DNA from 2 places in the Rhizobium sp. NPDC090279 genome. Region 2 is predicted to be linked to the other one. Evidence: riboswitches for the same ligand, from Rfam matches in the RefSeq annotation. Region 2 holds a riboswitch; the other holds the start of a gene.
What was found. A riboswitch is a leader RNA that binds a small molecule or an ion and turns the genes downstream of it on or off. The one in region 2 is predicted to bind FMN.
Positions count from the first base shown of each region.

Region 1: it holds a riboswitch for FMN, as region 2 does, so the genes downstream of both, ribB (3,4-dihydroxy-2-butanone-4-phosphate synthase) here and ACIQWP_RS12870 (6,7-dimethyl-8-ribityllumazine synthase) in region 2, are expected to answer to the same signal.

Region 1 is NZ_JBIVYI010000008.1:376,776-391,842, forward strand. Features, by position in the region: gene ACIQWP_RS21715 (sugar ABC transporter ATP-binding protein) at 1-267, shown strand, start outside; gene ACIQWP_RS21720 (ABC transporter permease) at 257-1,276, shown strand; gene ACIQWP_RS21725 (ABC transporter permease) at 1,279-2,280, shown strand; gene ACIQWP_RS21730 (sugar-binding transcriptional regulator) at 2,575-3,528, opposite strand; gene ACIQWP_RS21735 (FGGY family carbohydrate kinase) at 3,550-5,016, opposite strand; gene ACIQWP_RS21740 (transketolase family protein) at 5,082-6,026, opposite strand; gene ACIQWP_RS21745 (transketolase) at 6,026-6,835, opposite strand; gene ACIQWP_RS21750 (ABC transporter permease) at 7,059-8,039, shown strand; gene ACIQWP_RS21755 (sugar ABC transporter substrate-binding protein) at 8,158-9,087, shown strand; gene ACIQWP_RS21760 (sugar ABC transporter ATP-binding protein) at 9,116-10,594, shown strand; gene ACIQWP_RS21765 (SDR family oxidoreductase) at 10,718-11,506, shown strand; gene tpiA (triose-phosphate isomerase) at 11,511-12,248, shown strand; gene ACIQWP_RS21775 (SDR family oxidoreductase) at 12,325-13,107, shown strand; FMN riboswitch at 13,208-13,354, shown strand; gene ribB (3,4-dihydroxy-2-butanone-4-phosphate synthase) at 13,467-14,093, shown strand; gene ACIQWP_RS21785 (homocysteine S-methyltransferase family protein) at 14,142-15,062, opposite strand.
Region 2 is NZ_JBIVYI010000004.1:452,438-467,504, reverse strand. Features, by position in the region: gene ACIQWP_RS12930 (BadF/BadG/BcrA/BcrD ATPase family protein) at 1-318, opposite strand, end outside; gene ACIQWP_RS12925 (ABC transporter substrate-binding protein) at 862-2,121, shown strand; gene ACIQWP_RS12920 (carbohydrate ABC transporter permease) at 2,324-3,277, shown strand; gene ACIQWP_RS12915 (carbohydrate ABC transporter permease) at 3,290-4,129, shown strand; gene ACIQWP_RS12910 (Gfo/Idh/MocA family protein) at 4,126-5,190, shown strand; gene ACIQWP_RS12905 (ABC transporter ATP-binding protein) at 5,203-6,207, shown strand; gene ACIQWP_RS12900 (TetR/AcrR family transcriptional regulator) at 6,275-6,880, opposite strand; gene ACIQWP_RS12895 (4-oxalocrotonate tautomerase family protein) at 7,004-7,450, shown strand; gene ACIQWP_RS12890 (VOC family protein) at 7,521-7,916, shown strand; gene ACIQWP_RS12885 (class I SAM-dependent methyltransferase) at 8,038-8,724, shown strand; gene phnF (phosphonate metabolism transcriptional regulator PhnF) at 8,726-9,454, shown strand; gene ACIQWP_RS12875 (VOC family protein) at 9,608-9,958, opposite strand; gene ACIQWP_RS12870 (6,7-dimethyl-8-ribityllumazine synthase) at 10,020-10,496, opposite strand; FMN riboswitch at 10,585-10,729, opposite strand; gene ACIQWP_RS12865 (ABC transporter ATP-binding protein) at 10,834-11,895, opposite strand; gene ACIQWP_RS12860 (ABC transporter permease) at 11,907-12,695, opposite strand; gene ACIQWP_RS12855 (ABC transporter permease) at 12,692-13,582, opposite strand; gene ACIQWP_RS12850 (ABC transporter substrate-binding protein) at 13,656-14,759, opposite strand; gene ACIQWP_RS12845 (MurR/RpiR family transcriptional regulator) at 14,948-15,067, opposite strand, start outside.

The DNA.
Region 1 (15,067 bases), on a different contig from region 2:
GAGGTCTACCTCCTCGATGAGCCGACTGTCGGCGTCGATATCGGCTCGAAAGTCGAGATCTACACGCTGATCGGCGAACTCACGGCGCGGGGCGCCGGCGTCATCGTGCTGTCTTCCGACCTGCCCGAACTCATCGGCATCACCGATCGCATTCTTGTGCTCTTCCGCGGCCGCGTGGTGCGGGAATTCATATCGTCGGAGGTGACGGCGGATACCGTGCTTGCCGAATCGACCGGATCATCGGAAGGACACCGCCATGTCGGTTGAAGCAGAATTCGCGCCGTCGGGATTTTCGGCCGCAGAGCCGTCCCGTCGGCCCACTGGCAATTTTGCGGCTGCGGTGCTGCGCTTCGGATCGTTGATCGCCTTTGCCGCCATTCTGATTGGCTTTTCGCTGACCGCACCTTACTTCCTGAGCGTCGGCAACATCGGCAATGTGCTCGGCCAATCCGCCATCTCCGGCGTGCTCGCGATCGGGCTGACGGTCGTCCTGATCGCCGGCGGCTCCAACGTCGTTAGCGGCGGCATCGACCTGTCGCTCGCCGCCAATATGGGTCTTAGCGCCGCCGTCTATGCCAGCCTGACACAACTCGGCTATGGCGACGTCACGGCGATCGTCGCATCGATCTTGACCGGGACCCTGATCGGCGCGGTCAATGCTATCGCCGTCGTCTACGCCGGCATCGTGCCGCTGCTGGCGACGCTTGCTGTCATGAACATCGTCGCCGGTCTGGAACTGGTGCTGACAGGGAATACCGTCCTCCCGGCTTCCACGCCGTTTCTATCGGCGCTTTCGGCCTCGGATTCCGTCGGCATGCCGGTCCTTGCCTATGTGCTTATCGGCTTCACGGCCATCGCAACGGCGATCGTGCAATATACGCCGCTTGGCCTACGCCTCTATGCCGTTGGCGAGTTTCCGGATGCAGCGCGTGCTGCCGGCCTGCCGCTTCGCCGCCTGCTCGCCGGTGCGTTCGTCGCCAGCGGTCTATCCGGCGGCATCGCCGGCATCCTCTCGGTTTCGTACCTGAGCGGCAGCACGACCGGCTCAGGCGAGATGCTGCTGCCCGTTGTGGTCACGGCTTTGCTCGGTTCTGTCTTTTCGCGCCGACTGGTTCCGACCGTCACCGGAACATTGCTTTCGGCCCTACTGGTCGGCTTCCTCACCAATGGTTTCCAACTGCTCAACATTTCGAGCACGCTGGTCAGTGGCGTTCAGGGCCTGCTCATTCTCATCGTGGTCTCCGCAACCACCTTACTGCGCCGGCAGGAGACCTGAATATGTCGCTCCATACCTCTACGCCTACCACGACTGGTTTGCCGGGCCTAATTGCCGGTGGTTTGGTGCGCTACGGGCTGATCCTCGCGCTGGTCGCGGTATTTGCCGCCTTTTCGCTGATCACGCCGACATTCCTGACGCTTGCCAACCTGCAGAGCATCCTGGTCAATAATTTCACGCTGCTTGCCATTGTCTCCATCGCCATGACTTTCGCCGTCGCCTCGGGCGGCATCGATCTTTCGGTGGGAACGGCGATGGATTTCGCAAGCTTTGCCTTTGTCTCGCTTGTGCTTGCCGGGCAGCCGGTTGTGATTGCAGCATTGGCCGGGTTGGCGGCCGGTGCGCTCGTCGGCGCATTCAATGCGCTGTTGATATCAGGGATCGGCGTCTCCCCATTTCTTGCGACGCTCGGCACGTTGTTCATCGGCCGCAGCATCCAGCAACTTCTGACTAATGGTGGCAATCCGGTCTACCTGCCGCCGAACGGCGTACCGGAAGCCTTTCGATTCCTTGGCCACGGCACAATCGAAGGGTTCCCAGTGCCGCTTGCGGTCGCCATCGTCATCATCGTGGCGGCAGCGATCATTTTTCGCCGTACGCGGTTCGGACGCGTCATCCTGTCGATCGGCATTCAGCCGGGCGTTGTTCGCTATTCCGGCATCGCAACGAGCGCCTATATCGCTGCTACCTTTGTGTTGGTCGGATTGATCGCGGCGGCCGCCGGGCTGATCCTGACGGCAACCGTCACCGTTTACATCCCGTCTTCCGGCAATGCATTCCTTCTCAATGCCATCGGCGCAACGTTCATCGGGACGACGCTCAGCCCACTCGGACGGCCCAATATCGGTGGTACCGTCCTCGGCGTGCTGCTGCTCAGCATCGTAGCCAATGGGTTGCTGTTGACGGATCTGAATTTCTATTGGCAGCAGGTCGGTACGGGAACGCTGATCTTTGCTGTTCTCGCCCTGAGCTTCATCAACCGGAAAGTTGCCGGCAGGTCGTGAGGCGAGCTGCCGCGAGGTGCAGCATCGCTCTATCCTACCGCGGTATTGCAAAGTTCAGTTTTGAAGAGGTAGTGCCCGGCGGTTGCCAGAAAGTGCATGTTGAAGCAACACACCGTGCGATGGCCGACCGCTTTATTCGCTGTGTTATGTTGTCGACACAGAGCTGAATTGGATTGAGACGCGAGTTTGTGGCCTGCTTCGCATCAAGGCCGACAAGCTCAATTGAAGAGCCATCCGGTAGGAACGCAGGCGCTGATTGTAGTGCTCGCGGTCGGTTGTTGCACCCGACAGGCGTCAATAATCGATCAGGCGTTCGGCGCTGAATTTGTCCGTGACGAGCATATCGATAACACCGATTCTCAACGCGCCGGCGATCGCCGCGGTTTTCTTTGCGCCACCGGCGAGTGCGATAACCCGATCGACCCGCTCCAGATCTTCGATCGGCAAGCCGATGACACGATCGTCGAGCGGGGTCTTCACCAACCTGCCGTCCTTGTCAAAGAACCGGAGCGAGATGTCTCCGACCGCGCCGGCCTCCGCCAGGTCGGCAAGCTCGCGCGATGAGAAGATATTGCCCGATCGTGCCAGCAATTCGGAAGGCTCGACGCCGCCAATCCCGACAATGGCAAGCGAAATGCTGCCAAAGAGGTCCATGGTCTCACGAACGAAGGGATCTGCCTGCATCAGGAGCTTTGCTTCTCTCGATGACGTGACGCCCTGGACAGGCAGGAGTTTTGGTTCGGCGCCGGTGAGCCGCGCAAGCCGGGTCGTCAATTGCGTGGCGTGCGTCTGGACCGAGGGGTCGCCCATGCCGCCGAGGGTCTGGACGACATATTTTACCTGTGCGCTCTTTTGCGGGTGGATGTTTTCAACCATCTTGAAGATAGTCTGGCTCCAGCTTGATACGCCGATGATTTCTCCGGGCGACAGAGTAACTTCCAGGAGATGCGCCGCCGCTTCACCAATGCGGGCCATGATCGCGCCGTCGCGATCCTCCGTGCATTCTACGACGACCGCTTCGGGAAGATCGAACTTTTGCCGGAGTGCGCCTTCGAGTTCGCTGTAAGTGCCAACGGGCGGGATGACGCTCGTGCGAACTATATCTTCCGCTTCAGCCCGTTTCAGCATACGCGAGACTGTCGCTTGTGACAGTCGCAGGTGTTGTGCGATCTCCGCCTGGCGCCGCCCCTCAATGTGATACATCTGGGCCACTCTCGAAATCAGGCGGAGTTCGTTGAGGCGAGACATGAGCAATTCCGGCTTGAATTTTTATTCACACTTAACCGGTGTTGGCCGCGACGTCGAGCGGGCGAGTGCATCATTCCATGCATTCAGCAATCCGCTCCGGTCGGTAGGCTCGGCAGAGATCACTTTTGCGCTGCGCGGTAGCGCCGCGATCCTATCAAGATCTTCCCACAGGCCGAGCGAAAGCCCGGCAAGATAAGCGGCACCCAGCGCCGAGGCCTCGGGCGCCTGGCACTGGATAACGGCATGCTGGATGAGGTTTGATACGCATTGCATCAGAAAGAGGTTCTGGCTCGGGCCGCCATCGACATAGAGAGCACCGAGCTCGCCGCCGCTTTGGGCGCGCATCGCGGCAATCACGTCATGGACCTGGCAGGCAATCGAATCCGTTACCGAGCGGGCCATCTGGGCCCGCGTCGTGGAGAAGTTGATCTGGGCAAAAAGGGCGCGCGCGTCGGAATTCCAGTATGGCGCGCCAAGGCCGACAAAGGCCGGTACGAAGCCCGGCCCACCCGGTTCGGCGGTTGCCGCGAGATCGACGAGTGCCGCAACATCGGCAAGGCCGAGTATTTCTGCCATCCAGGGAAGGCTTGCGGCCGAAACAAGAATATTGCCTTCGAAGGCAAAGGTCGGAACGCCGGCAATGCGCCAGGCGACGGTCGTGGTGATGCCGTTGCGTGGCGCGATGAAGCGCGGCAGCGTCGTCATGACGGAAGATCCTGTTCCGAAGGTTACCTTGCCGTCGCCGGGTTTGAAGGCGCCATGGCCGAAGAGGGCTGCGTGGCTGTCGCCGATGGCGGCGCGGATCGGCGTGCCGTCGGGAATGCCGGGAATGCCGCGCGTCGCGCCGAAATCGGCCGAGCTGTCGAGTACCTGCGGCAACAGATCGATATCGACATCGAAAATTTGTCCGAGCTCCTCGCTCCAGACCTGCGCCTGCAGGTTGAACAGCTGGCTGCGAGCGGCATTGGAAGCATCGCAGACATGGCGGTTGCCGCCCGTCAGGCAGTGAATGAGCCAGCTGTCGATTGTACCGAGACGAACACGGCGCCCCACGGGTACCCGATCGAGCAGCCAGCGGAACTTGGGACCTGGGAACATCGGGTCCAGAGGCAGGCCGGTCAGTGCTTCGACGCGCGGCAGATGGCCCTTGGCGATCAAGCGCTCGCAATCGGGTGCTGTGCGACGGCATTGCCAGCTCAACACCGGGCCAAGCGCTTCGCCGGTCTCGGCATCCCAGACGGTGACGGATTCTCGCTGATTCGAGACTGCAACCGCCTCGATGGTGACGTCGGCTACCTTATGAAGGCAAACCTCGATTGCTTCGCAGACGGAGGCAAAGATCCGGCGTGGATCTTGCTCGACCCAAGCCGGCTGCGGATAGGAGATGCCGACAGCGGCAGAGCCTCTTGCGAGGACGTCTCCTGTTTCAGAAACAAGGACCGCCTTTGAATTGGTGGTGCCCTGATCTATCGCCAGAATTGCCCGCATCTTCGTCTCCTCAAACAAATTGCCGGGGCGGATGCGCGCCCCGGCTCAAAAGAGCTGCTATCAGATTATTTGCGCTTGATCAGCGCCACGGCGGCATCGGCGATTGCCGTTGGTGCCATGCCGAACTCATCGAGTAGGAATTCGGCAGAACCCGTCGGCGCGTAGACACCGGGAACGCCAAGACGCTTCATGGGCACAGGAGCACTGTCGACGACCACTTCGGCGACGGCGGAGCCAAGGCCGCCGAAGATCGAATGCTCTTCAGCCGTGACGATGGCGCCGGTTTCGGTGGCAGCGGCGATGATGGCGTCTTCGTCGATCGGGCGAACCGTCGCCATGTTGAGGACCCTGGCCCGTATTCCACGTCCCGACAGAATATCGGCCGCCTTCATCATGCGGTGGGTCAGCGTGCCGTTTGCGATCAGCGTGACGTCGGAGCCTTCTCGAAGCAGGTTTGCCCTGCCAAGTTCAAACCTGTGATTTTCCGGGAGGAGATCGGGGACGCCCACGCGCGACAGGCGCAGGAAGCAGGGGCCGTCATAGGCGGCGGCCCACTCGACGGCGGCGGCAGTTTCGATCCGATCGCAGGGAGCGATCACCGGCAGGTTGGGAAGAACCCGTGTCCAGGCGAAGTCCTCGATCGAATGATGCGTCGGGCCGAGTTCGCCATAGGCCATTCCGGAGGAAATGCCGACGAGCTTGACGTTGGCATTCGAGTAGGAAATGTCAGCCTTGATCTGCTCGAGCGATCTGCCCGTCAGGAACGGCGAGGCGCCGCAGACATAGGGGAGGCGCCCGCCATTGGCGAGGCCCGCACCGACGCCGACCATGTTCTGCTCGGCGATGCCGACATTGACCAGGCGATCGGGAAACTTGGACTTGAAGCCGCCGAGCTTCGAAGATCCGACCGAATCGTTGCAGACAGCTACGATCTTTTGATTTGCTGCGGCAAGGCGTTCGAGCGTCAATGCGAAGGCGTCTCGGCAGTCATGGAGCTTGGGTGCGTTCATTAGAGTGTCTCCGACAGTTCCGCCAATGCGACTTCGTATTGTTCCTTGCTCGGAACCTTGTGGTGCCAGTCGACACGGTCTTGCATGAAAGAGATTCCGTGTCCCTTGTTGGTGTGGGCCACGATGCAATGCGGGCGGTCGGTTCGATGCTCGAGCGCCGGGACGACCTCATGCATATTGTTGCCGTCGATTTCGCTGACGTCCCAACCAAAAGCTTCGAGCTTCGGGCGAAGCGGGGCGATGTCGTTCGTATCCGAAAGTGCTGCGCCTTGCTGGAAACGGTTGTGGTCGACGATGAGGGTCAGATTGTCCAACTGGAACTGCGCTGCTGCCATGATCGCCTCCCAGTTGGAGCCCTCCTGCATCTCGCCGTCGCCGGTGACGACATAGGTATGGTAGCCAGCGCCTGATAGTTTCGCCGCCTTGGCCATGCCGACCGCAACCGGCAGGCCGTGGCCGAGAGGACCAGTGTTGGTTTCGACGCCTGGCACCTTGTTGCAATTGGGGTGGCCATTGAGCCGCGAATGCGGCTTCAGGAACGTCGAGACTTCCTCTTCCGGAATGAAGCCGCGCTTGGCGAGCGTGACATAGAGCGCGCATGCCGTATGACCCTTCGAAAGCACGAACCTGTCTCGGTCGGGATGCTTCGGCTGGTTCGGCCAGATGCGCAGCACGCGGAAGTACAGCGCGGTCAGGAGATCGATCACGGACATCTCGCCGCCAATATGTCCCGCACCTGCTTCGTAGACCGCCTGGAGGTCTCGCAGGCGTATCTGGCGGGCAACGCGTTCAAGTTCGGAAGGCTCCATCTTTTCCTCATGTGAATAAATATTCAGTTGTTTATATTTTTGCACAAGAAGGCAGTTAGTCAAGCCCCGGCGGGCAGGTTGTCGTTCAATCAGGTCGAAATGACACAGTTGACAGCGCCAAACCGAGTTGGTAATGAATTTTCCAGCATATGTGAATAAATATTCTAGTTTGAAGATTTAGCAGCCGGGCATGGCCGCTGGCCTCAGAGCCCTGGGAGGAATGATGGTGGCGATCGACGTCAATGAACAGAGCCGTCCGTCCGTGACATGGCTAAGAAAGCTTACCGGCGCTACCGGACCGCTCGTTGGATTGCTCGCTCTTTGCGTTTTCCTGAGCCTCAGCACCGATGCGTTTCTCTCGCTCCGCAACGGCCTTAACATCCTCGACCAGATCACCGTACTTGGTATCATGGCCGTGGGCATGACTTTCGTCATCCTGATCGGCGGCATTGATCTTTCGGTCGGTTCAGTGCTTGCGCTCGCCATGATGGTCATGGGCTGGACGGCAAATATTGCCGGCCTGCCGCTTGTTGCGGGGATCGCCGTGGCGCTCGTCGCGTCCGCGGTCAGCGGGCTGATCGTCGGCCTTCTGGTTACCCTTTTCAGGGTTCCGGCCTTTATCGCGACGCTGGCGATGATGTCGGCCGCACGCGGCGTCGCGAACATGATTACTGACGGCCAGCAGATCGTCGGGTTTCCCGACTGGTTCATGATGCTTGCGATTGACCGTCATTTCGGCGTGCTGACGGCAACGGTCTTTCTGATGCTCGCGGTCGTCGCAGTGGCCTGGGTGTTCCTTCACTTCCGCTCCGAGGGGCGCATGCTCTATGCCGTCGGCGGCAATCCGGAAGTTGCGCGTCTCGCCGGCATCAATGTCCAGCTCGTGACGATTGCCGTCTATGTCGCAAGTGCCGTGCTTGCCGGTCTGGCCGGCATCGTGCTGGCGGCGCGTCTTGACTCCGTCCAGCCATCCAGCGGCTTTGGATATGAACTCGACACGATCGCGGCCGTCGTCATCGGCGGGACTTCGCTTTCCGGTGGCTCCGGCGGTATCGGCGGCACACTCATCGGTGTTCTGATCATCGGTGTCCTGCGCAACGGCCTCAATCTGCTCAATGTCTCGCCATTTCTGCAGCAGGTCATCATCGGCATCGTCATCGTGCTTGCGGTCGGTGCGGAAACGATCCGCCGGCGCCGCGCCTGACATTCGGGTCCGCGCCCTGCGGACCCCAGCGATTTCCTCTCCGAGAAGTTTGGAGCGGATCATTTGCCCGAGGGGGAGGACTTACCCAAGGGTTCATTGCAAAAAAGGAGGAAATGAAATGAAATTTGCGCGCATTCTTTTGGCTTCAGCCGCCGTGTTGGCAATGTCATTGGGTTCCGTTCAGGCAAAAGACACCAAGAAGATCGGCCTGGCCGTCGCAAACCTGCAGGCAAACTTCTTCAACCAGATCAAGCAGTCCGTCGAGGATGAGGCCAAGAAGCGTGGCATCCAGGTGGTGACCGTGGATGCCAAGGGCGATGGCCCGACGCAGGTCAACCAGATCCAGGATCTGCTGACCCAGAATATCGATGCCTTGATCTACATCCCCGCCGGTGCGGCTGCCGCGAGCGTTCCCGTCAAGCTCGCCAAGAATGCTGGCGTTCCGGTCGTCAACGTTGACCGCAACGCTGAAGGCGCCCCCGGCGACACCTTCCTCGCGACCGATTCCGTTGCATCCGCCAAGGCCGTTTGCGACTACATCCTCAAGGAAGCCGGCGGCAAGGGTAAGATGGTCATCATCCATGGTCAGAAGGGCACGACGCCTGAAGTCGACCGCAGCAAGGGTTGCGCGGAATCGCTGAAGGCAAATCCCGGCGTGAAGGTGGTTGCCGAGCAATATTCCAACATGTGGGCCCAGGACGAGGGCTTCCAGATCATGCAGAACATGCTGCAGGCCAATCCGGACGTGTCGATCGTGTTTGCCCAGGCCGATGCGCTCGCGCTTGGCGCCGCCCAGGCAATCAAGGTCGCAAATCCCTCACAGAAGATCATCGTCGGCGGCTTCGATGGGGACACCGCCGCTCTGGAGGCACTGAGCAAGGGTGTGTTCGACGTCACCGCGACACAGCAGACGCAGAAGATGGGCCGCGATGCGGTCGCCAATGCCGTCAAGCTCGTTGCCGGTGAGAAGGTGCCTGCCGTGCAGCTCATGGACGCCACGCTGACGACCAAGGAAAACGTGGCCGGCTTCATCGCCAACCATCCGTAATCGTACCGAAATCTTGAGGAGGTGTGCCGTGACTGAGCCCGTTCTTTCCTTAAGGGGCATATCCAAACGCTACGGACCGCTTCAGGTGCTGAAGAATGTCGGCCTTGATGTCTATCCGGGTGAAGTCGTCGCGCTTCTCGGTGAAAACGGGGCTGGCAAGTCGACATTGTCGGGCATTATCGCCGGATCACGCACGCCCTCCGAGGGAACAATGACATGGCTGGGGCAGCCCTATGCCCCAGCCACTCCACGCGAGGCGATCGATAAGGGTGTCGTCCTGATCCATCAGGAATTGCAGCTCCTGCCGCATCTTTCGATCGCCGAAAATGTCTTTATCGGGCGGTGGCCAATGAAGAACGGGGCTGTCGATCGTCCCCAGATGATCCGGCGCGCGCAGGAGCAGCTTGCGCGCCTCAACCTGCATATACCGGCGACGCGAAAGGTCGCCGGCCTGTCGACGGCCAACCAGCAGCTCATCGAAATCGCCAAGGCATTGGCGCTCAATGCCAAGCTGCTGATCCTCGACGAGCCGACCGCCGCTCTTGGCGGCGCGGAAACGGAGGCGCTGTTCGAACAGGTAAGAAAACTCCGCTCCGAAGGCGTCGGCATTGTCTACATTTCCCATCGCATGGAAGAGATCAAGCAGATCACCGATCGCATCGTCGTCTTGCGCGACGGAGAACGCGTCCAGGAATTTGCCGACAGCGCGACACCCGTTCGCACGATCGTCGAGAGCATGGTCGGCCGCTCGCTGGACCGAATGTTCCCGGCCCTTCCAGAGCCGACGGATCGCCCTGTCCTGCAGATCGATGGACTGACCTCGCCTGATGGTTCCTTCCGAGATGTGACGTTCGACGTTCGGGCTGGTGAGATTCTCGGCATCGCCGGGCTGGTCGGTGCCGGCCGCACGGAACTCGTGCGTGCCATTTCCGGGGCAGATCCGATTAGCGCCGGCTCGATAAGGCTCGAGGGCGAAGAGCTTAAGCTTCGCGATCCCGCGGATGCGATTGCCAAGGGCATCGTGATGGTGCCGGAGGATCGCAAGGAACAGGGCCTCGTCGTCGGTCATCGCATCAGCGAGAACATCATCTACGCCAATCTCGACAAGCTCGGCGGGCGATGGATCACATCGCGCATGAAGCGTGCCTTTGCGGAGAAGGCGGTGGCGAAGTTCGGCGTCAAGGGCCGTGCCGAGCAATATGCGTCCGACCTGTCGGGCGGCAACCAGCAGAAGGTCGTCATCGCAAAATGGCTGATGCGTGATCCCAAGGTCGTCGTCCTCGATGAGCCGACCCGAGGTATCGATGTCGGCGCCAGAGCAGGCATCTATGACATCATCGTCAATCTCGCCAAGCAGGGGGTGGCGGTCATTGTCGTCAGCTCCGACCTCGAGGAGGTTCTTGGCGTCTCCAACCGTATTCTCGTGCTTGCCCAGGGCAAGCAGGCGGGCATTCTCAATCGTGACGAGGCGAACGACGTCTCGGTCATGGAACTTGCGACAATCTAGAGCATTTCCGGGAAAAGCGCGCATCGGTTTTCCGCCCGGAATGCGTAAAGAAACAACAACATAGGGCATTTTCGCGATTCGAAGAAAAGCGGAAACGCTCCAGGCAAACAGAAAGGAAGAGCGTTGTCCGACATCACTCTGAACGCCCCGAAACTTTTCGATCTCAAAGGACAGGTCGCGCTCGTGACTGGAGCCGGAAGCGGGATCGGGCAGCGTATCGCAATCGGCCTTGCCCAATGCGGCGCCGATGTCGCACTTCTTGACCGTCGCTCCGACGACGGTTTGGCGAACACGGCTTCGCACATCAAGGCGGCCGGTCGCCGCTCCATCCAGATTGCGGCCGATGTCACCAGCAAGTCCTCTCTCGGGGAGGCAGTTGCCCGTACCGAAGCGGAACTCGGCGCACTGACGCTTGCCGTCAATGCCGCCGGTATCGCCAACGCCAATCCTGCCGAGGAGATGGAGGAAGACCAGTACCAGACATTGATGGACATCAATCTGAAGGGTGTTTTCCTGTCGTGCCAGGCGGAAGCGCGCGCCATGCTGAAAAACGGTCGTGGATCGATCGTCAACATCGCCTCCATGTCCGGCGTCATCGTCAATCGCGGCCTGAACCAGGCCCATTACAACGCTTCCAAGGCCGGCGTGATCCACATGTCGAAGTCGCTCGCGATGGAATGGGTCGGCCGCGGTATCCGCGTCAACACCATATCGCCGGGATATACCGCGACGCCGATGAATACGCGTCCGGAAATGGTTCATCAGACTAGGCTGTTCGAGGAGCAGACACCGATGCAGCGCATGGCAAGTGTCGATGAGATGGTCGGTCCCGCCGTCTTCCTGCTGTCGAATGCCGCGAGCTTCGTGACGGGCGTCGACCTGCTCGTCGACGGCGGCTTCTGCTGCTGGTGATGCGATGAAGAAACTGATTGCAGGTAACTGGAAAATGAACGGTCTCGCGTCCTCCTTGGCAGAGATCGAGGCGCTGAAGGGAATAGCGGGTGAGGCGGCGTGCGACATCGTCGTCTGCCCCCCCTTTACGCTGGTGGAAAAGGCGGCCGAATGTGCAGCGAGTTCGGCGATTGCCGTCGGCGCGCAGGATTGCCATGCGCAGAACGCGGGTGCCTACACCGGAGACGTTTCCGCCGAGATGCTCGCTGAAATCGGCGCTCGCTTTGTGATCTTGGGACATTCCGAACGCCGCACCGCCTACAGGGAAATGGATGCCGCAGTCGCGGGGAAGGCTATCGCAGTCCACAAGGCGGGATTGACGAGCATTATTTGCGTTGGCGAGACGCGCGAAGAACGGGACGAGGGACGCGCGATCGAAGTCGTTCGTGCCCAGCTTGAGGGATCAATTCCCGACACAGCGACCAATGCGAACATGGCGATCGCCTATGAACCGGTATGGGCGATCGGAACCGGATTGGTTCCGACCCTTGAGCAGATCGAAGAGGTGCATTCGTCCATCCGGCGGATGCTAGAGACGCGGCTGGGAGAAGAGGGGCATGATGTCAGGATTCTCTACGGCGGTTCGGTCAAGGCGTCGAATGCAAAGGCAATCTTCGGCGTTTCCAACGTCGACGGCGCCTTGGTCGGAGGCGCATCCCTGAATGCATCGGAGTTTGCCGGGATTATTTCGGCTGCCGTTTGAAGTCGCCAGCAACAGACATCGCGATCGGCCCTGGAGTCGACGTCTGGCGTGGCTGTCACCGCGAAAGGAATAGAAAATGCAACGCTTCGAAAACAAGACCGTCGTCATCACCGGCGCGAGCCGCGGCATTGGCGCGGCGATCGCCAGGCGGTTCGCGCGCGAGGGCGGCAATCTCGTGGTCTCGGCCAATGAGGATTCCGTCCATGCGATCGCTGACGCGATTAGGGGTGACGGCGGAAAGGCTATTTCCTTCGTCGGCGACGTGACCGACAAGGCCAGTGTGAAGGGTCTTTACGAGGCGGCCGAGACGGCTTTCGGCGCCGTCGGTGTTTCCATCCAGAATGCCGGCATCATCACCATTGCCCGCGTCGAGGACATGACCGAGGGTGAATGGGACAAGGTCATGGCCGTCAATACCAAAGGCGTTTTCCTCTGCGCCCAGGAGGCGATCGCCCGCATGCGCAAGCATGGCCGTGGCGGCCGCGTCATCAATACAGCCTCCGGCCAGGCGCGCGACGGCTTCATCTACACGCCGCACTACGCGGCATCGAAGATGGGTGTCGTCGGCATAACCCAGAGCTTGGCAAAGGAAGTCGCGACCGAGGGCATTACCGTAAACGCCTTTTGTCCCGGCATCATCGAAACCGACATGTGGGCCTACAACGACCAAGCATGGGGCAAGCTGCTCGGCAATTACGGTCCCGGCGAGCTCATGAAGGAATGGGTCGAAGGCATTCCGATGAAGCGGGCCGGGTCGGGCGAAGACGTTGCAGGTCTCGTCACTTTTCTTGCCAGCGACGATGCGGCCTATATCACTGGGCAGACGATCAATGTCGATGGCGGCCTGATCATGTCGTAGTTCGACAATGGGAAACGGTGCGTTCATCGGGCGGATCGGATTCCCGACAATTCGGTGATCAATGCCTCTTGCGGAACGAGGCATTGATCTCTTATCTTTTACATGTTCTCAGGGCGGGGTGTAATTCCCCACCGGCGGTATGGGGAGCTTCCTCGAGCCCGCGAGCGCCTTCCGGTTTTCGGAAGGGTCAGCAGATCCGGTGAGATGCCGGAGCCGACGGTCATAGTCCGGATGGAAGAGAGCAACGCAGGAGACGCTGCTTCATCGTGGCGTTCGCATGCTTGTTCGCCCAAGGGAAAATGGTGGCTTTGACCGGCCACGCACGCCGTTTTAAGCGGCAACCCTTGAAAGGCAGGAAAATGACAATTTCGAGAATTGAAGATGCGATCGCCGCGATTGCGCGGGGAGAGATCATCATTGTCGTAGATGATCGCGACCGCGAAAACGAAGGCGATCTGGTGATTGCTGCGGAAGCGGTCACGCCGCAGGCAATCGCTTTCATGATGAACCATGCCCGCGGTCTCATCTGCGTTCCGATGGAGGGCGAGAGGCTCGACGAACTCGATATTCCGCTGATGGTGCCGCGCAACACCGAAGTCCTGAAGACCGCGTTTACCGTTTCGGTCGACTATATTCCGGAAACCACGACCGGAATATCTGCCGCCGACAGAGCGGCGACCGTTCGTGCCCTCGTCAGAGACGGATCGCGTCCGGAGGAATTTGCCCGGCCCGGTCATATCTTCCCGCTTCGCGCGCATCCAAACGGCGTTCTGTCGCGCCCGGGCCATACGGAAGCAGCCGTGGATCTTGCAAGGCTTGCCGGCCTTTCGCCGGCCGGCGTCATCTGCGAAGTGGCAAATGACGACGGCACGATGGCTCGTCTTCCGGAGCTCGAAGTTTTCGCCGAGCGGCATGGCCTCCATCTTGTTACGATCGAGGATCTCATCGCCTACAGGGCTGCGAGCGCTCCCTTCAAGGCTGCCTGATCGCTTTCGGATACCGGCTCGCGGGTGAATGCTTATGGCAAGGCTCTCCTACGCCCCTTGAGAACTCAGGAGAGCCTTCTTCAACCGGTGAATATGTCCGGCGCCAATTCCGCAGCAGCCGCCGACCATCGTCGCGCCAGCGTCGACCCATGAACAGGCGAAACGTGAATAGGCATCGTCGTTCAGATCCTCTCGGGTCGCGTGAAGGCCCTCGTTGGCAGCGGACTCGCCTTGTTCTCCCTCGAAGGCATTGGCATAGACGCCGATCTGCAGATTGTTGCCGGCTTGCTTGAAAATCTCCGCAGCAGCATCGATGGCCTTTCGCATGACTTCCGGTTTGCTGCAGTTGAAAAGAAGCGCGTCAGCGTCGGACGCCGCCGCCCACCGAGCCGCATCCTCGACGGCTTCGCCGGATCGAAGCTTGGGAGAGGCGCCATCCCTTTGCGCGGCGTCATCCGCGAGCGTGAAGGAGATCCAGAACGGCTTGCCGGTTTCAGCGACTGCAGTCCGAACTGCCTCTCCTTCTGCGATCAGGCTGAGGGTTTCGCCGAGCCAGACATCGACATAGGGATCAAGGTTTTCGACCAGGACCTTGAGATAATCCTGTACCTTTGACGGATCGAAATTCTGCGGCTCGTAGGACCCGAAGATCGGGGGCAGTGAACCGGCGACTAGGATTTTTCGATCCTTGCAGGCGTCCGCGGCGTTGCGCGCCAGCCGTCCGGAAAGGGCGATGAGGTCGGCTCCTTCCTTCCAGAACCGCTCCTCGCCAATGTGGAAAGGGACGAGCGCATAGCTGTTCGTTGTAACGACGTCCGAGCCGGCGGCGATGAATTCGTCATGGACCTGCCGGACGATCTCGGGCGAATTGACGAGCGCCAGCGCCGACCATTCCGGCTGCTTCAATTCTGCGCCGAGACGCAACAGTTCGCGGCTCATGCCGCCATCAAGGACCAACAGTTTGTTCATGGATG
Region 2 (15,067 bases):
AAGCGCCGTCGTCGCATCGGTCACCACCCGCGTGCTTGCAAAGGGCAGGGCACCTTCGACCCGCTTGCCGTAATTGCCGACATTGGCCCCGGCTGTCCCGATGACGGCAGGCAGCGTTCGCAGCAGTTCGGGGGCGAGACCGGCTTCGATCAATGCTTGCTTTGCCGAGGCGACAATATGGATCAGCGAGTTTTCCAGATCAGATAGAATGTTCGCCGCGCCGGCCTTGCCGGTGCCGAGCACCCGCCCCGTGCCGTCTATGACCGCTGCCCGGCAATTTGTGCCGCCGCCATCGATACCAATTGCCAACTGCCTCATCATGCCTCCGGATGCCGTCCATTCCCCGTTTTTTCATACAATACCAAAAAAATACCATTTACCAATAGGAAAGACGTCTATTTTTCCTTGTAGATATCCATTTGAATTATATGAATAAAATTATCGCCTTCAATCTTTTTGCGTCCGAAAGTTAAATTCGGCTGGACAATTGGTATTTTTTTGGCCTTAATTCGAGACAAGGGAACAGAGCGAACAGACATCGGCAAAGCCGGCAGAAGAACAACAGTCGGTAGGTGAGGCGTAAAGGCGTGCATCTCGCCGTTGTCCCAAGCCGTCCGGATCAGGAGGATCTCGATTCGGCGTTCGTCACAAATTTCCCGCGTGGTTCTTGCAGCATCTCCGCCTGACGGCGGCAGGCTGCAATTGATGGGGTAGATCGGGCCGGTGCCCTTGAAGCCTGTTGGATGGAGGGGTCGGCAATATTGGCGGTCCCTATGGAGCGCTGACCGTTTCCTCGGACAGGCCAGCGGATTTTCAGATCGAGAACAGCGCCTGCTACGGCGCGGAAAACAGGAGAGGGAAATGAAAACCAATGTTCTGAAAGGCTTGCTTCTTGCATCCAGCCTGCTGACGTCTGTCAGCCTGGCGCATGCGGCCGATGTGACGCTGACGGTTGAAAGCTGGCGTAACGACGACCTGCAGATCTGGCAGGAAAAGATCATCCCGGCTTTCGAAGCGAAGAACCCGGGCATCAAGATCGTCTTCTCGCCGACCGCTCCGACCGAATACAACGCATCGCTCAACGCCAAGCTCGATGCCGGCTCCGCGGGCGACATCATCACCTGCCGTCCGTTCGACGCCTCGCTCGACCTCTTCAACAAGAAGCATCTTGCTGATCTCACCAGCCTGTCGGGCATCGAGAATTTCTCTGCGGTCGCCAAGGCTGCATGGTCCACCGACGACGGCAAATCCACCTTCTGCGTACCGATGGCTTCCGTCATCCATGGTTTCATCTACAACAAGGATGCCTTCGACAAGCTCGGCCTGAAGGTCCCGGCAACGCGCGATGAGTTCTTTGCCGTTCTTGATAAGATCAAGGCCGATGGCACCTACATCCCGATGGCGATGGGCACCAAGGACCTGTGGGAAGCCGCAACCATGGGCTATCAGAACATCGGCCCGAATTACTGGAAGGGTGAGGAAGGCCGCGAGGCTCTTATCTCCGGCAAGGAAAAGCTGACGGACGCTGCCTGGGTCGATCCTTACAAGGAACTCGCCAAGTGGAAGCCTTATCTCGGCGATGGTTTCGAGGCTCAGGGTTATGCCGACAGCCAGAACCTCTTCACGCTCGGCAAGGCCGCTATCTATCCGGCCGGTTCCTGGGAAATTGCTCTGTTCAATACGCAGGCGCAGTTCAAGATGGGTGCCTTCCCGCCGCCGGTCGCAAAGGCTGGTGACACCGGCTACATCTCGGATCATCCGGATATCGGCGTCGGCCTGAATGCGAAGAGCACGCACCAGGAAGAAGCCAAGAAGTTCCTGAGCTGGGTCGCTTCCGACGAGTTCGCCACCATCTACGCCAATTCGCTGCCAGGCTTCTTCAGCCTGAATTCGCATCCGGTAAAGATGAGCGATCCGCTCGCACAGGAATTCGTGTCCTGGCGCGACAATCACAAGTCGACCGTTCGTTCCACCTATCAGATCCTGTCGCGCGGTACGCCGAACCTGGAGAACGAAACCTGGACCGAATCCGCAAACGTGATCAACGGCACGGATACGCCTGACCAGGCTGGCGCAAAGCTCCAGAAGGGCCTCGACAGCTGGTACAAGCCGGCCAAGTGATCCATTGTGTAGTGCGGGCGAGGGGCCATCGGGCTCCTCGCCCTTTTTCCTTGTGATGGATAATCGGATTGGCGATCGTATCGTCATTGCATTGCGACACACCCGACGTCGTTTCAGTCCGACCGCAGACTGGGGCAATGGGTGGATTTGAACCTTAGTGCTGCCGTCTCGTCATGCAGCCAACAAGAACAGGCAGAAAGCCATGAGCGACGTCGACACGTCCCATATTGTTGAGGTCACGCCGATCAGACGCTCCAAGCGCTGGCACATCCTCGTTTTCCTTTTCCCGGCTTTCGTCGTCTATACAGCGGTCATGATCCTGCCTCTGATCGAGACGCTGCGGCTGTCGCTCTACAATGTCGTCGACAATCAACCCGTCTTCGTCGGTCTCAACAATTTCAGAGTATTATTCGGCGACGAACGCTGGTCTCATGATTTCTGGAATGCGCTGCGCAACAACCTGATCTTCTTCGCCATCCATATGTGCGTGCAGAATCCGATCGGTGTCGCACTGGCTGCGCTGCTGTCTCTGCCGAGATTGCGGTTCGTCGCTTTCTATCGCACCGCCATTTTCCTGCCGACGCTGCTTTCCTTTGTCGTCGTCGGCTTCATCTGGAAGTTGATCCTGTCGCCGCTTTGGGGTGTGGCGCCCGAGCTTTTAAGCATGATCGGCCTCAAGTCGTTTTTCGCGCCTTGGCTCGGCAGACCGGGCACGGCGCTAATCACCGTCGCGCTTATCTCAGTCTGGCAATACATCGGCATCCCGATGATGCTGATCTACGCCGCCCTGCTCAATATTCCCGAAGAGGTCGTCGAAGCTGCGGAATGCGACGGCATTACCGGCTGGAGCCAGTTCTGGAAGATCAAGCTGCCGCTGGTTCTGCCGGCCATCGGTATCATTTCGATCCTGACGTTCGTCGGCAATTTCAACGCTTTCGACCTGGTCTACACCGTGCAGGGAGCATTGGCTGGACCTGACGGCTCCACCGATATTCTCGGCACGCTTCTCTATCGCGTCTTCTTCGGCTTCCAGCTGCAGCTTGGGGATCGCTCGATGGGTGCGACCATCGCCACGGTGATGTTCCTCATCATCCTCGCCGGCGTGTCCTTCTATCTTTTCATCGTGCAGCGGCGCATCCGCCGCTACCAGTTCTGAGGAGCGCGACCCATGTCCAAGGCACGCACTTCCACTATCCGTACCGGTTTCGTCCATCTGGCGCTGATCGCCTATACGCTGGTTGCCATCTTTCCGGTGTTCCTGACCGTCATCAATTCCTTCAAGGATCGCGCATCGATCTTCCGCGCACCCCTGAGCCTGCCGACGCCATCCTCCTTCAGCATGATCGGCTATGACACGGTTCTGAAGCAGGGGGATTTCCTGACTTATTTCCAGAACAGCTTCGTGGTGACGATCGTTTCGATCATCCTGACCCTGCTGTTCGGCGCGATGGCCGCCTTTGCGCTGTCGGAATATCGCTTCCGCGGCAATACGGTCATGGGTCTTTATCTGGCGATCGGCATCATGATCCCGATCCGTCTCGGTACCGTCGCGATCCTGCAGGGCATGGTCGCTGCCGGGCTCGTCAATACGCTGACGGCGCTGATCCTCGTCTACACGGCGCAGGGCCTGCCGCTCGCGATCTTCATCCTGTCCGAGTTCATGCGGACGGTTTCCGACGATCTGAAGAATGCCGGCCGCATCGATGGTCTCAGCGAATACTCCATCTTCTTCCGTCTCGTCTTGCCGTTGGTACGTCCGGCCATGGCGACTGTAGCGGTCTTTACCATGATCCCGATCTGGAACGACCTCTGGTTCCCGCTGATCCTGGCGCCGAGTGAAGCGACAAAAACCGTGACGCTCGGATCGCAGATCTTCATCGGTCAGTTCGTCACCAACTGGAATGCGGTGCTGGCAGCCCTGACGCTCGCCATCCTGCCGATCCTCGTTCTTTATGTCATCTTCTCGCGTCAACTCATTCGCGGCATTACATCCGGAGCAGTCAAGTGAGCCTATCTGAAAAGCCGATCCGCGTTCTCGTTGCCGGCCTTGGCAATATGGGCCGCAGCCATGCGCTGGCCTATCACAACAATCCGGGCTTCGAGATTGTCGGCCTCGTCAACCGGTCCAAGCGGGAACTGCCCGAGGAATTGCAGGGATATACGCTCCATCCGGATTTCGAGACGGCGCTGAAGGAACTGAAGCCGGACCTCTGCTCCATCAATACCTATTCCGACAGCCATGCCGATTTCGCCGTCATGGCCTTCGAAGCTGGTTGCCACGTCTTTGTCGAGAAGCCGCTGGCCACGACGGTCGAAGACGCGGAGCGTGTTGTCGCGGCCGCAAAGAAGGCCGGCAAGAAGCTGACGATCGGCTATATCCTGCGCCATCACCCCTCGTGGGTGCGGTTGATTGCCGAAGCGCGCAAGCTCGGCGGCCCCTATGTGTTCCGTATGAACCTCAATCAGCAATCGAGCGGTCCGACCTGGGAGACGCATAAGGCGCTGATGCAGAACACGTCACCGATCGTCGATTGCGGCGTGCATTACCTCGACGTCATGTGCCAGATCACCGATGCGAAGCCTGTGGAAGTGCGTGGCATGGGTCTGCGGCTGACGCAGGAGATCAAGCCGGACATGTATAATTACGGCCATCTCCAGGTGATCTTCGAAGACGGTTCCGTCGGCTGGTATGAGGCTGCCTGGGGTCCGATGATTTCGGAAACGGCTTTCTTCGTGAAGGATGTGATGTCGCCGAACGGTTCGGTGTCGATCGCCATGGATCAGAACGCAAAGTCCGACGATATCGACATGCACACGAAGACGTCGGTTATCCGGCTGCATAGCGCCGAGACGGGACCAAGCGGCCAGTTTATCCGGCCAGATCAGGATCTGCATATGGATGGCGAACCGGGCCACCAGGAGCTCTGCAATTTCGAGCAGGCCTTCATGCTGAAGGCCATCCGAGAGGATCTCGACCTTGATCGCCATATGACCGATGCCGTTCAATCGCTGCGCATATGCCTCGCCGCCGACGAGAGCGTGCGCACCGGCAAGCCTGTTTATCTATAAGGACAAAAGACTGTGGGATCGCTTCAACTGAAATCCATCCGCAAGGCCTATGGCTCGCACGACGTGCTGAAAGGCATCGATCTCGAGGTGAAGGATGGTGAGTTCGTCATCTTCGTCGGTCCTTCCGGCTGCGGCAAGTCGACCCTTCTGCGCAGCATTGCCGGCCTTGAGGACGTGACCTCCGGCGCCGTGCTGATCAACGGCCAGGATGTGACCGTGACGCCGCCGGCCAAGCGCGGCATCTCGATGGTCTTCCAGTCCTATGCGCTCTATCCGCATCTGACCGTCAAGGACAATATGGGCCTGGGGCTCAAGCAGGCTGGTACGGCGAAGGCCGAGATCGACAGCCGCGTCGAGAAGGCGTCCGGCATGTTGTCGCTCGCGCCCTATCTCGGCCGCCGCCCGTCGGAGCTTTCCGGCGGCCAGCGCCAGCGTGTCGCCATCGGCCGCGCCATCGTTCGCGAGCCGGAGCTTTTCCTCTTCGACGAGCCGCTCTCGAACCTCGATGCGGCGCTGCGCGTCCAGACGCGCCTGGAGATCGCCCGACTGCACCGCAGCCTGAAGGCGACGATGATCTATGTCACCCATGATCAGGTCGAGGCGATGACGCTTGCCGACAAGATCGTCGTGCTCAATGCCGGTGCGATCGAGCAGATCGGTTCGCCGATGGAGCTTTACAATCGTCCGGCCAATACCTTCGTTGCCGGCTTCATCGGCTCGCCGCAGATGAATTTCATCCCGGCCGAGCGTCTGGGTGAAAGCGGCGCCAAGACTGTTGGCATTCGCCCCGAACATATCACGCTATCGCACGATCAAGGTACCTGGGCCGCCAAGGTCATCCATGTCGAGCATCTCGGTGCGGACACGATCATCTATCTCGAATCCGATGCCACGGGCCTTTTGACCGTGCGCCTTTTCGGCGAGCATCAGTACGAGCCGGACGAGATGGTGTATGCGACACCGGATACGAGCCACATGCATCGCTTCGATGCCAATGACCAAGCGATCCGCGCGTAAGCAGGACTAGTCGAGGCGGGGTGGCAACCTTCGTCTCGGCTGCCCCGTTATTGTATGACTTGCAGGGTCATTTTCCTTGCGGTTGCGAAGGGTTGCCGGCGGTGAGAGCAGCCCGCTCGATGACTTCGGCTATGTGGAGGGAAAGGGCGGGATCGGAAACGGCGCGGGCAAGCGTTAGACCACCGCTCAACGTCGCGAGAAGAACGATAGCGCGGTCCTCTGCCGTTGTTTCACCCGCGCTCGTGCTCTCCGGCAGGCCGGCGGCGACATCGGTGATCAGTTTTCTCAATTCTACCGTATAGACGCGGCGTGTTTCCTCATCAGCACGCATCACATCAGGGGAAAGGCTCGGCAGCGTGCAGCTGTCGCCGAGATCGCAGGTCCGCTTGTAGCCGAGATAAAAGCCGGCAAGCGCCTTCAGCCAGTCTTTCGGCTGGTTTTGCCTGAGTGTCAGGATAGCCTGACGCAATTCCTCCAATCCTTCCACGACCGCCGTGCGAAACGCATCGCTCTTGGACTTGAAGTGCCCGTAGAAGGCGCCGTTGGTAACGCCCGCTGCTTTCGTCAGCGCATCGATGCCCGCGCCACCATAGCCTTCCTTGCGAAAGACTTGCCCTGCCGCCGCGACGACCCGCGTCCGGGTCTCTTCCTTATGCTCGGCGCTGTAGCGCATTTTTTTGTCTCCATTGAGAGTGATCTCTCTTTATCGCTTGAATAGAGAGCGATCGATGTGTATCGTTAAAGAGTGATCGGTATATATCAATTGCCGCCACAGGTCCAACAAGGAGATGTTCCCATGCCCATTACACTCACCATACCCGAAGGGTTGCTTTCGTCCGAAGCGCAGGCGCAGGCCTTTGCCAGATTGACGGATGCCGTCCTCGACGTTGCCGGCTTGACCGGGAATGAATTCATGACGGCCAATGTCATTGGTTCGATCAATGTGCTTCCGGCCGGACACGTGCTGGCGGCCGGAAGGCCCGTTGCCGCGGCCTTCATCGAACTCAAGCTGCCCGAAATCGCGCTCGCGACCGCCGAGGCCAAGCGCGCTTTCATTGCACGGGCGACCGATGTCGTCGAGCAGGCGGCCGAAGGGAGGATCAAGCGCGAGCATATCTGGTCTAATATAGTCTATGCGCCCGAGGGTGGCTGGGGCATAGCCGGGCAAAGCTACAGCAATGCCGATCTGGTCAATGCCATTGCGAATGCCGCAACGTCTGAGGTTACAGCTCATCGCGTTTGATGAAGGCAGTTTGTGTAAACATCGGGCGGCCGCGTGAGCCGCTTGTGGGATAGCGAGAAGGAGGCAGGACGTGCAACTCGCCAATTATTTGTTTTTTACAACGCATTGCGACGAAGCTCTTGCCTTCTACACCGCCTGCGGGCTCGGTAAGATCACACTGTTGGTTCGGCATGGGGCGAATGGAATGCCGCTCTCTGACAGCTCGATGCGGGGCAAAGTGATGCATGCGCGTTTCGAAGGGCCGGGCCTCCTCTTCTTTGCGTCGGACAATCACGACGCCGAGCCGATGCGAGGCTCTGCGCACATGCTTATGATGGATGATCGCGACAGCACCGACGAGATTTTTGCCCGCTTGGCTGAGGGCGGTAGGGTAACAACGCCGCTCGCCGTGCAGCCGTGGGGCAGTTACTACGGCAAGCTGACGGATCGCTATGGCGTGCAATGGATGATCGACTGCACGAAATAGGGATCTTCCCGGTTAGGGAGGAGTGAATCATAGTAAATAGTCCGGTCGTCCGGATGAATTCATACGGCTGTCATGAGAGCTGGCTATCAAGGGTTCAGTCCACTCCAACGGCGAGCCCATCATGACAAACGCAGCATCCATTTATGCAACCTGGCACACGGAGCCGCAGGGCGATGTCGCCATGGCGGAATCGCATGCTCCTTATTGGCGTCACTTCATCGAGACCGTGCCGGAGCGGGATCTCTCGTCAAAGACCGTCCTGGATTTCGGCTGCAACCGCGGCGGTTTCCTGCGGCTGCTTCACGCCATGCGGCCGTTCCGCCGGGGTGTCGGCATCGATATCGCCTCGGAGTCGGTAGCTGCAGCCGCTGCTGCTGTAGGCAACATGCCGTTGCAGTTTCATGTCACGACCGACCTGGCGCCCTTTACCGATAGCTTCGACGTGGCCTTCAGTTACGAGGTCATCTATCTGCTGCCGGAATTGAAGCAACACGCCGAGCAGATGTTTCAGGTCATGCGCAATGGCGGCGTCTATTATGCCGTGACCGGCTGCCACAATGAAATGCCGCTCTGGCCGAAATGGTTGGAGTTGATCGGCAACAACAGCAATGCGCCGGTGCAGGATCGATCTCCGCAGGACTATATCGAGGCTTTCACGGCGGCCGGCTTCGATGTCTCCGTCAAGCGTTTTGGTTATGACGGCTTCGTGCGCGCGACGAAGGATCGGAAATATTATCCGAGCATTCTAGATGCGCTGAGTTATCCAGCCGAATACAAGCTCCTGTTCCGGCTCGAGAAGCGCGTTTGACATGGAGACGATCGATCGCAAGGGCGGCAGTGCCCTCTGGCATCAGATCGGCGAGATCCTGGCGGCTGATATTGCCGCCGGGACTCTCGCTCCCGGAGAGAAATTGCCGACCGAGCCGGAGCTTATGCAACGCTTCGGCGTCAGCCGCTTCACCGTGCGTCAGGCCCTTGGGCATCTCGAGCAACGCGGGCTGGTGCGCGCCGAACAGGGACGTGGAACCTTTGTCCATAGGGGCGTGCTCGATTATACGCTGTCGAAGCGTACACGCTTTCACAAGAACCTGATCGAGCAGGGTTTCGAGCCGGGTGGCGAGTTGCTCGCCCATGAGATCGTGCCGGCGACGGAAGGCATCGCCAGCTATCTGAAGCTGGCGGTCGGGGCGCCGGTCATCCATCGCCGCGGCGTGATGACGGCAGACGGCATTCCGGTCGAATTGGGCGATTCCTATTATCCGGCCGAACGCTTTCCCGATTTCGATAAGGCCAGATTGAAGCACCCAACTATTACGGCGGCGCTCGCCAGCTATGGTGTCACCGATTATGAGCGGCTGTCGACGGAGATCGAGGCGCGCATGCCGACGGCTGAGGAGGCGAGAATCTTGCGCCAGCCGAAGTCCGCGCCGCTGCTGGTGACGCGCAAGGTCGATGCGGATGCAGATGGAGTGCCGATAACCTATTCGGAATCGGTATGGCCGGCTGAACGCACCACCTTCAATCTTGATCTGCGATAGGGGCCGCGGGAAGGGCGCTGGGGTTCCTCGTGACCTTGGTTTAAAGCATGATGCCGAAAAGTGTGATCGGTTTTCGGACGACATCATGCTCTACCTTTTTGATTCTAGAGCGGATTCAGGTTTTAGGTCGAACAGACCTAAAATCATCCGGCTCTAGCGGTGGGAGAGGATATTGACCACCTTGCCGAAGGGATCGCGGACATAGAAGCGGCGAACGCCCCAGGGTTCATCCGTAAGGTCATACAATATGCCGAAGCCCATCGATGTGGCGCGTTGGTAGAGCGCGTCGACATCGTCGACCTCGATCGAGAGATCTGGGACGATGGTGCCTGAGCCGCCCTCGCTGGCGACGCTGATCTGCGGCACCGTTGCCGCTTCGGAGGCGAAGGTGACGATCCAGCCGTGATCCATGACGATGTCGAGACCGAGCAGTTCATGATAGAACAGCCGGGCTGTAGCGGGATCTGCGGCGGGCAGGTTTGGAATGATACGCAGGACGGCCACGGACGTTTCTCCCTTGTGAGGTGGAGGCGGGCTTTGGCCGCGCCTCCTCCATGATGCTGGTTCAGACCGTAACGGCCGGCAGCAGCTTGGCGCGTTCGTTGAGGATATGGCGGCAGGCGCTGGCCACCTCACGGCCCTTCAGGATGAAATGCTCCTTGAAGAACTGGATATGCGCCTCCGATTCCTGGAAGTGATGGGGCGTGAGGACGGCGGACAGGATCGGAACGCCGGTATCCAGCTGGACACGCATCATCGCATCGAGAACGGTATTGGCAACGAACTCGTGACGATAGATGCCACCGTCGACAACGAAAGCGGTGGCAACGATCGCCGAATAACGGCCGTTGCGGGCAAGCGTCTGCGCATGCAGCGGGATCTCCAGCGCGCCGGGAACGTCGAAGATGTCGATCGGCGATGCGCCTTCTGTCGTCTGCCACTCGGCGACGAAGGAATCGACAGAGCGATCGACGATGTCGGCATGCCAGCGGGCCCGAATGATCGCAATGCGGCTCGGCTGGGTAGAGATAGAAATGGTCATGAATTTTGCCTTTCAAGGGTTGTTGTCAATTATCCCTTGGGCGAACACGCATGAACGCAGCGCTCCCCGCTCGGAGGAGGTGCGACCTGCTTGCTCTCTTCCATCCGGACTATACCGTCGGCTCCGGCCTCTCACCGGATCTGCTGACCCTTCCGGATATCGGAAGGCGCTCGCGGGCTCGGGGAAATCCCCATACCGCCGGTGGGGAATTACACCCCGCCCTGAGAACGAGTGGACTATAAATGCATTTGCGCAGCGAAATCAAAGAAAAACGCCGAGCTTTTGGCCCGGCGTTCGCGAATATTTTTTCAAAATTGTTTCACTGCGAGGCAGCTTCTCAATCCTGGATGACCAACAGGTCTGAAGAAGCAAAGCGCAGCGTCACCTTCTCGCCGACGCTCGGAGGCATCATGCCCGGGCTGTTGAACATATCGAAGGAGATCGTGTTGCCGGCGACGTTCATGCGGGTGCGGATGACCGAACCGAGGAAATGCGCGGAGGAGACTTCGCCCGTCAGCGCCGTGTCGCCCTTGGCCGATTCAGCGAGCGAACCCGCTTCCGGGCGCAAGGCCAGCGATACCGTATCGCCAGGCTTGTAGGCGGTGACCGACTGTCTCAGCGTGACATTCTGATCGCCGATCGTGATGCGGCTGCTGTCGGGATCAACGACCTTGCCCTCGATCAGGTTCAGCGTGCCAACGAAGGACGCGACGAAGCGGGTGGCCGGAGTGTTGTAGATCTCGAAAGGCGAGCCGATCTGGTCGGCGCGGCCGGCATTCATGACGACGATGCGGTCGGAAATCGACAGCGCCTCTTCCTGATCGTGCGTCACGAAGACAGTGGTGATGCCGAGCTGCTGCTGAATGGCACGGATTTCCTCGCGCAGCGATACGCGGATTTTTGCATCCAGTGCCGAAAGCGGCTCGTCAAGCAGGAGAACCTGCGGCTTGACGGCGATGGCGCGGGCGAGCGCCACACGCTGCTGCTGGCCGCCGGACATCTGATACGGGAAGCGAGTGGCAAGATGATCCAGCTTGATGAGAGCAAGCATCTCCTTGACGCGCTTGTCGATGTCGGGCTTCGCCATGCCGGCGACCTTGAGGCCGAAGGCGACATTGTCATGCACCGTCATGTTCGGGAACAGCGCATAGGCCTGGAACACCATGCCGATGTTGCGCTGGTTCGGTTTCAGCGCTCGCTGATCCTTGCCGTTGATCGTGAGCGTGCCGGCGGTCGGGGTTTCGAAGCCGGCAATCATGCGCAGCACGGTCGTCTTGCCGCAGCCTGACGGTCCGAGGAAGGAGATGAACTCTCCCTTCTCGATCTGCATGTTGAAATCATGGACGACATGAATGTCGCCGAAGGACTTCTTGATGTGGGTAAGTTCGAGAAAAGCCATAGCGGGGAACCTTACGCCTTAATCGGAGCGGATTTTGAGAAACGGGAGACCAGCTGGAGAAGGGCCATGCTGAGCCAGGTCACTGCAAGCGCGATGATCGCCAACGCAGACGGCTCATAGGCCTTGTTGGCGCCGACGAGCTGCATATAGGGCCCGAACGCCGGACGGTTGAGCAGCGAGGCCATGGTGAATTCACCCATGACGATCGCGAGTGTGATGAACGCTCCGGAAAGCACACCGCTCATGACATTTGGAAAGATGCATTTGAACATGATCGTCGTCCATTTTGCACCAAGGCTTTCGGCCGCCTCCGTCAGCGTGCCGATATCGATGGTGCGCATCGCCGTATCCACTGAACGATACATGTAGGGCAGCGATAGGACAATGTAGGAGCAGACAAGCAGGATATTCGTTGTCGAGTTGTAGCCCGTCAGCGGCAGGACCGACGACGAATTATAGAGGCGGAGATAGCCAAAAACGATGACGATGGCGGGAATGACCAGCGGCATCAGCGTGATGAACTCGACGATGGGGCGGAGTTGCGGCAACCGCAACCGCACCCAGTACGCCGTCGGCACCACGAGGAGCATGCCGAAAATGATGGTCAGAAGCGCCATCAACATCGAGAAGCCGAAGGCGGTCAGGAAGCTGAAATCGGAAAAGACCGAAGCATAGGCATCGAAGCTGTAGGCGCCGCGCCGCATGCGCAACGAGAATTCCAGGGTGCCGATGAGCGGCACCAGGAAATAGATGAGGCCGATGGCAACGGCGATCCAGGCGAAGAGTTTTTGCAGCTTCATTTCTGCCACCGTTCAGCGCGCATGCGCATCAGGATATAGATGACGTTCGAAATACCGGTGATGACGATCATGCCGAGCGCCAGCGCATAGCCGAGATTGGCGTTATGCAGCACGTCGCCGCGGATCTGCGCATAGAGCACGATCGGAACGATATTCAGTGAACTGCCCGTGAGCGCGATGGCCGTCGCGATCGCGCCGAAAGAATTGGCAAATAGCAGCAGCGTCGTGCCGAGCAGGCTGGGCCAGAGGATCGGCAGGGCGACCATCAGCCAATATTGCCTGTTGGTCGCGCCAAGAATGGACGCGGCTTCACGCCATTCCTTCTTCATGCCGTCGAGTGCCGGCGTGATGATCAGCACCATCAAGGGAATCTGGAAATACATGTAGGTAATGGTAAGGCCGAGAAAACTCAGCAGATTGAAGCCGGTCGAATAAAGGTTCAAACCAAAATGAGCGAGCAATATGGTGACCAGGCCCTGGCGGCCTAGTGTCGCGATGAACGAAAAGGCCAGCGGCACGCCGGCGAAATTGGATGCGACGCCGGAGAACGTCAGGAAGGCGTGGCGAATCCAGGTGGGAAGGCCGCCAAGGACGAGTGCCCAAGCCAGATAAAAGCCCAAGATCGCACCGCCGAGCGCCGAAGCGACCGAGATTTTTATACTGATCCAATAGGCGCTCATGATGGTCGGCGTGAACAGATCGACGATATTCTTGAGCGTAAAGCTCCCATCCGGCGTCAGAAAGGCGCCAGCGACGAGGTAGATCGTCGGGAAAATCAGAAACAGCAGCGCGAAGATCGTGAACGGCGCAATGCCCAGCCAGTCAACGACGACGCGTTTACTGATCAGGGGAGTGGAACTGACTGTCGATGTCGTGACGATGCTCATGATTGGCCCAATCCGCGGCGTCAGAAAAACGGAAAACCTCCCCGTCGAAACGGGGAGGCCATGTCAGGTCGGATTACTGTACGTTCGAACCGACGACAGAATCCCACTTGGTGGTGATGGCGGCCTTGCCGGCATCCTGCTCTTCGAGCGTCGGGAAGACGGCCTTTTCATAGGCGGCAGCCGGCGGCAGCTTGTCGAGAAGTTCCTGCGGGACCTTCTTGTTCTTCGCCAGATCGTTGAAGCGGATCGGGTGGCAATAGCCCTTCAGCCAGCCAATCTGACCTTCGTCAGAGTACAGGAACTCCATCCAGAGCTTGGCAGCGTTCGGATGCGGAGCGAAAGCCGAGATCGCCTGGACGTATACGCCGGCGATAACGCCCGAAGCCGGAACGGTGACGTCAACCGGCGGGTTGCCGTTCAGGCTGTCGCGCCAGGAGAGACCGTTGTAGTCCCAGGCGACGACGATCGGGGTTGCACCCTGAGCCAGCGAAGCAGACTTGCCGATGACCGGAACGAAGTTGCCGGCCTTGTTCAGCTTGGCGAAGTAGTCGAGGCCAGCGGCGCCGACCTTGGCGGCGTCCTTCTCGCCGGCGGCGAGACCTGCGGCGTAGACGGCCTGAACAGCCTGGTTCGAGGTACGCGGGTCGCCAGCGAGCGAAACGGTGTTGGCGTATTCCGGCTTCAGGAGGTCAGCCCAGTCCTTCGGCGGGTTCTTCACGACGTCCTTGTTCACGACGAAGGAGAGAACGCCGTAATAATCGCCGTACCAGTAGCCTTCGGCATCCTTGGCGCTGTCCGGAATCGAATCCCAGGTGGAAACCTTGTAAGGTTGCAGCAGGCCTTCCTTCTTGGCGGTTGGGCCGAAGGAGAGGCCGACGTCGATGACATCGGGAGCCTGCGGGCCGGTGTTGCCCTTGTTGGCGCGAATTGCTTCGACTTCATCACCAGAACCGGCATCCGGGTTCAGTTCGTTGACTTCGATGCCATACTTCGCCTTGAAGGCGGCGATCAGGTCGCCATAACCGCACCAGTTGTGGGGCAGGGCGATCGTGGTCAGCGTGCCTTCCTTCTTGGCGGCAGCGATGAGATCGGCGCTCGGTTCTGCGGCCGCAATTGCCGTCGAAGCGACGAGCATCGCTGTGGAGATGGTCAGAAGACGATGAATTTTCGAGATCACTGCATTTCCTCCTTTAGGGTTTTCAGTGCCTGGCGTTGCTGTTAATGACGTTGCATGAAGGTTGTGTGACGGCTTCAAAGCATTGCGTTTGCTGAAAACGCAGTTGATTTTGCTTCTAATCGACAAGTATGACAGTCGCTGCATTTCACACCGCCTTGCGACGCGTTATTTTATGTTTTCATTCCCCTTCAGCTTAGCTTGCGAAACAATTTTGTTTGTTCGAAAAGGCCTTCCAGCGTTTTCATGCGCTCGCTTGTCTCGTCCCATGTCGAGCTTTGTACGGCTTCGATGAGGGCTTCGACGATGAA